Regions from separate parts of the Rahnella sp. CG8 genome, predicted to be linked through region 1. Evidence: predicted binding sites of a transcription regulator. Region 1 holds the regulator's gene; the other holds the start of a gene.
The links. Region 1 encodes LexA, which represses DNA repair genes until DNA is damaged. Its sites were predicted from a motif close to TNCTGTATGTACATACAGNA; they were not measured.
Positions count from the first base shown of each region.

Region 2: a site for LexA is predicted at 1,788-1,807, ahead of HGO41_RS19140 (metal-dependent hydrolase). Genes of this name have one in related genera too.

Region 1 covers NZ_JABAED010000026.1:27,650-30,783, forward strand. The annotation lists gene plsB (glycerol-3-phosphate 1-O-acyltransferase PlsB) at 1-986, opposite strand, end outside; gene HGO41_RS20420 (diacylglycerol kinase) at 1,104-1,472, shown strand; gene lexA (transcriptional repressor LexA) at 1,592-2,200, shown strand; gene dinF (MATE family efflux transporter DinF) at 2,498-3,134, shown strand, end outside.
Region 2 covers NZ_JABAED010000023.1:4,115-7,248, forward strand. The annotation lists gene HGO41_RS19135 (L-cystine transporter) at 1-1,022, opposite strand, end outside; gene HGO41_RS19140 (metal-dependent hydrolase) at 1,212-1,769, opposite strand; gene kduD (2-dehydro-3-deoxy-D-gluconate 5-dehydrogenase KduD) at 1,922-2,683, opposite strand; gene kduI (5-dehydro-4-deoxy-D-glucuronate isomerase) at 2,762-3,134, opposite strand, start outside.

The DNA of each region.
Region 1 (3,134 bases):
ATATGCGGCGGTACCAGACCCTGATGATAGAGCACGTAAGACAGCAGCAGATAGTCCATGTGGCTGCGGTGGCAAGGCACATACACAATTTCCTGACCGTCCAGCGCTAACTGGCGTACACGCTCGGCATTATTAACGTTGATGCCTTTGTACAAACGGTTCCACGTCCAGCTCAGCACACGGTCAGAGAGGCGCACGGCTTCATAAGAGAAGTCAGCGGCAATCTCTTCCATCAGGGCGATGGCGTTTTGTTGGGCTTTTTCGTGGGAAATTTTCTTGCTGCGGGCTTCGTCTTCAATCGCTTTCTCAATGGCTTTTGAGGCCAGCAATTTATTGAATAAATCCTGACGTGCCGGAAGGCGCGGACCAACCGCAGCCAGACGCTGACGGGAGAAATGCATCCGCGCCACACGTGCCAGTTTTTGAGCAATCGTCTTATCTGTGCCGTGTTCCGTCGCCATATAACGCAGGGAAACGGTATTGGAGAAACGGACGAAACTGTCCCGCCCCAGCCACAGCACAGCGAAAAATTTCTGGATACCGTTCAGCACGCGCAGATGCGGCGTGTCGTCCTGACCTTCACGGCCCGGTGCACGACCAAACATTACCGACACCGGCAACATCTGAATGTCTAAATCCGGATTATTGCGGTGCAAATCAAGGTAGTCGTGGAACAGCTTTACGGACTCCTGCTTCGGCGTGTAATAAGAGAATACGCGCGGGCCTTCGGCTATAAAGACATGGCTTGGTAGCAGGGTGCCGTCAATTTCCAGCGGAATAAGAGGATCAGGCAGATTCTGCGCCAGACATTGCGCACGCAACGTCAGCAAATCGGCTTTGGAATTATAAGGTAATACGTACAAAATCGGCCGCGTCGGGTCTAAATGCAACTCGGTAACCGGATCTGAAGGTATGACCTTGCTCTTTACCAGCAATGAGAGTGGTAAATTCAATAATGTGTAATAAAGTCTACGCCAACCTGACATAAAAACGTGAAGCCTCTTGTTAGCAATTTCGCCGCAAGGATACCAGAAAGATCCGTGGAGATCTGTGGTCATATAAAAGCTAAAATGCTGCAAACACTCTAAGGATCAGTACCCGAAATGGCGAACCAAGTCACCGGATTTACCCGAATTTATAAAGCGGCCGGCTATTCCTGGAAAGGATTCAAAGCGGCATGGCAAAACGAAGCGGCATTTCGCCAGGAGGCCAGCGTCGCTATCCCGTTAATTTTGCTATCTTTCTGGCTTGATGTCAGCACCATTGAACGTATCCTGCTGGTGGGATCCGTCGTGCTGGTCTGTGTCACGGAGTTGCTCAACAGCGCGGTGGAATGTGCAATAGACCGCATCGGGCCTGAGTTTCATGTGCTTTCCGGTCGCGCAAAAGATATCGGCTCTGCTGCCGTACTTCTGACCATCATATTGGCGATTTTTGTCTGGGTCAGCATCTTTTGGTCGCGATGGTTCTGATTTGGAATCTGCATTCCAGGAATCAACGTTATGCCCTGTTTTTATTCAATCTTAGGTTTTCATTGACCGTTTAGCTGTATATACTCACAGCAAGACTGTATAAACAACCAGGGGGCGGAATGAAAGCTTTAACGACCAGACAACAAGAGGTCTACGACCTTATTCGCGATCATATCTCCACCACCGGTATGCCACCAACCCGCGCAGAGATTGCATCACGTCTGGGGTTCCGTTCTCCCAATGCGGCGGAAGAGCATCTTAAAGCGCTGGCGCGTAAAGGTGTTATTGAGATTGTTTCCGGTGCATCACGCGGCATTCGTCTGCTGATGGAAGAAGAAGAAGGTTTACCGCTGATTGGCCGCGTTGCCGCCGGTGAACCGCTGCTGGCGCAGCAACATATCGAAGGGCACTATCAGATCGATCCGGCAATGTTTAAGCCGAGCGCCGATTTCCTGCTGCGTGTCAGCGGTATGTCGATGCGTGATATTGGTATCCTTGACGGCGATCTGCTGGCCGTGCATAAAACGCAAGACGTGCGTAATGGTCAGGTTGTGGTGGCCCGTATCGATGATGAGGTCACCGTGAAACGCCTGAAAAAACAAGGCAGTGTGGTGCAGTTATTGCCTGAGAACAGCGAGTTTCAGCCGATCGTGGTGGATTTGCGCGAGCAGAATTTCAGCATTGAAGGCTTAGCCGTAGGTGTTATCCGCAACGGCGACTGGATCTGACCTTCGTACTTCGAGCTATCTCTGCGTTGGCTGCCTTCGCGAACCCCGGTCACATATTTGTGTATGCTCCCGGCGTTCGCTTAGTTGCCGCCTTGATATAACTCGAATTACTCGGTCAGATATGACTAAGTCAGAAATTGCTGTGTCAGATAGACAAGACTAAAACTAATTGAATATGGATGGCGGCCGCCTCTGGCATCCATGTGAATTCAAAGAGAAATGCGTTTCTCTCATCATCGCCCCTTTCGGGGCGATGTCATTTTAGGCATAACCTGAACCTCCGGCATGAGATTCTCTATGCAACATCATTCCCTGCGACACACACTCAAAAACACCTTTTTAAGCCCTGCCGATAAAGCGCTCTGGATGCTGGCATTGCCGATGATTTTTTCCAATATCACGGTGCCGCTCCTCGGCCTGGTGGATACCGCAGTGATCGGTCATCTCGACAGCCCGGATTATCTCGGCGGCGTGGCTGTGGGTTCGATGATCACCACTTTCCTTTTTATGCTCTTACTGTTTCTGCGGATGAGTACCACCGGCATGACCGCTCAGGCGCTGGGCGCGAAAGATAATCAGCTTCTGGCGCGTGCTTTTGTACAACCCTTCCTTCTGGCTGTACTGGCGGGCGTCATTATTGTGGTATTCCGTCATCCGCTGATGGAGCTGGCGTTTCACATTGTCGGCGGCAGCCAGCCCGTGCTTGAACAGGCGAGGCTGTTTATCGAAATCCGCTGGTTCAGCGCCCCGGCTTCACTGGCGAATCTGGTGATCCTCGGGTGGTTGCTCGGCATTCAGTACGTTCGCGGGCCGGTGATTTTGCTGATTGCCGGGAATTTGCTGAATATCATTCTGGATCTGTGGCTGGTGATCGGGCTGGGCTGGAACGTGCGTGGCGCAGCCATGGCGACGGCAAGCTCCGAGTATTTCACGC
Region 2 (3,134 bases), on a different contig from region 1:
ATCGTTGCCCCGAACGATGCCGCAAAGCTGGCGATAGATTCAGGAATACCCAGACGGCGTGTTTGCGCTTCAACGCTCAGCGGGATGGTCGCGGCACTTGAACGGCTGGTGAAGGCAAAAGTCAGCACCGGCCAGACTTTACGGAAGAATTTCGCCGGATTAACACCGGTGAACGACAGCAGTATCGCGTGAACAACAAACATAATGCCAAGACCCAGGTAAGACGCGACCACAAAGCTGCCGAGTTTAATGATGTCCTGAATGTTCGAGCCGGCGACCACTTTGGTCATCAGAGCCAGTACCCCGTACGGGGTCAGTTTCATGACCAGACGCACCAACTTCATCACCCATGCCTGCAGGGTATCGATAAAGGCCAGAATGCGCGGACCTTTTTCTGCATCATCTTTCACCAGTTGCAGGGCGGCTACACCAACGAAGGCTGCGAAGATCACGACGCTGATGATTGATGTCGGACTTGCGCCTGTCAGATCAGCAAACGGGTTCTTAGGTATAAAGGAAAGGATCAACTGAGGCACGCTCAGGTCAGCCACTTTGCCGACATAGTTAGACTGAATTGCCGTCAGTCGCGCCGTTTCCTGCGTACCCTGTACCAGGCCGTCAGCGGTGAGGCCGAACAGGCCCGTCACGAAGATACCCACCAGAGAAGCGATCAGTGTGGTGAACAGCAGGGTACCGATGGTCAGGAAGCTGATTTTCCCCAGCGATGACGCGTTATGCAGTTTCGCTACCGCGCTCAGAATAGAGACGAAAACCAGCGGCATGACGATCATTTGCAGCAACTGGACGTAGCCGTTACCGACAATATTGAACCAGGTAATTGAGGTTTTTAGTACCGGATCATCGGAACCGTAGATCAGCTGTAAAGCCAGGCCAAATACGACACCCATAGCCAGACCCAGTAAAACTTTTTTTGCCAGGCTCCATTGCTTGTGGCGGGTTTGTGCCAGCAGCAAAAGCAGGGCAACGAAAACCACTACGTTAAGAACGAGCGGAAGATTCATACCAGACTCCAAACTTATAATTTTGATAAATGAAACGGGTGTTTCCGGAAAAGGACTGCACCATCCCAAAGCATTGGGGGGCAGAATATCAGTTTGAGGGTCTGAGTATTTATATCCAAAAGGAATTCATTATAACTTTTTGTTGGTGTTTGTATTAATTTTCATCATATCGGCAATATTTCATGCTATTCAGATGAATAATTTCAGGATGTGATTAAAAAAGTCAGGATTTATTGCACCAATGATGGGCGTCCAGTCTGGCCAGAAAAGCGTCAGGCCGACCAGCATAAGGCAGAGCGTGCGCTCGAGTTGATTACTTTTCTGGCTGTTAATCAGCGGTAGCCGGAAACGCCATCGACAAGGCCAGAGCAGCGGCACTCCTGCAGGCGTCAGCATATCTGCCAGGATATGGCTCAGGTAACCGATAATCATGGCGTGGAAAGCATCAGCGGGGATCACCCAGTCGTGAGGGAAATGAGTGCGTAGCAGGAAAATCCCTCCAGCCACCGCCAGCAAACTGTGAGTGAATCCACGGTGACCAAAAGCCCGGGCGATGGGGGCCGACAACCATTTGAGACGCTGGCCCAGCACCGATTTGGGGTGATCAATATCGGGCAGCAGACAGGTAAGCAAAGACCCTGGAATGATGTGCCACCAGTCACCATGCGCCAGTTCGGGAGAAAGCTGGGCCTTCTTAGCAAATACTGCACAGGCAATTGAGAAAATGAGATGGCCTTCCGCCGTCATGACGCGTCCGAACTGGATAACTGTTATTTTATCCAGTATAAGTGAAACTGTCACAATCTTGGAAGAGATGCCCTGTAACTAATTGTCAACGGACTGATAAAAAACAAAAAAGCGTATAAGAATACGCCTTTCTGGTGTCACTTATTCTGCCCTTAACGCGCGAGCCAACCACCATCGACGGCAATGGTGTAACCATTAACGTAATCAGAGGCTTTCGATGCCAGAAAGACTACCGGCCCCATGACATCTTCCGGCAGACCCCAGCGTCCGGCGGGGATTCTGTCGAGGATTTCTTTGCTGCGTTCTTCATCGGCGCGCAACTGTTCCGTATTGTTAGTCGCCATATACCCCGGCGCAATCGCATTCACATTGACGTTATGCTTCGCCCATTCATTGGCCATCAGTCGGGTCAGACCCATTACTGCGCTTTTTGACGCGGTATAGGAAGGCACCCTGATCCCCCCCTGATACGAGAGCATAGAGGCAATATTTATAATTTTGCCACCGTTACCCTGTTTGATGAACTGCTTCGCCACGGCCTGAGACATAAAGAACAGCGTTTTGCTGTTCACATTCATCACATCATCCCAGTTTTTCTCGCTGAATTCGATGGCATCTTCACGGCGGATAATACCGGCGTTATTGATCAGAATATCGATATGACCAAATTCCCCGACTGCTTTCTCGATCAGCTCAGGAATGCCTGTGATGGTGCTCAGATCAGCCCTCAGATCGAGAAAACGGCGGCCTAACATGGTGACTTTTTTTTCAGTTTCTTCAGGGGCGGAAACGTTAATGCCCACAATATCGCATCCCGCCTGCGCGAGACCCAGCGCCATGCCTTGTCCCAGCCCGGTATTGCAACCGGTGACGATTGCGACTTTGCCGCTTAATTCAAATGAACGGAGGATCATATTCAGAGTCTCTTTTGCAACGGCGCGTTCGCCATAAAAAATGAGTTGCTCTGCCGGTGAAGGCAGAGCAAGGGGGAGTTAGCGCAGTTCGCTGACTTTGACGTGATCCATGTCATCGAATACCTGGTTCTCACCGACCATACCCCAGATGAAGGTATAGTTTTTGGTACCCACTCCGGCGTGAATTGACCAACTAGGAGAGATGACAGCCTGCTCGTTGTGCACTAATAAATGACGGGTTTCCTGTGGTTGCCCCATCATATGGAACACGGCAGTTTCCGCTTCCATATTGAAGTAGAAATACACTTCCATACGACGTTCATGGGTGTGGCAAGGCATGGTATTCCACAGGCTCCCCTCTTCCAGTTTGGTCAGCCCCATGGTCAGCTGACAGGTTTCCAGAACGTCGGGCACGATGAATTTATTGATGGTGCGGCGGTTGCTGGTAGCT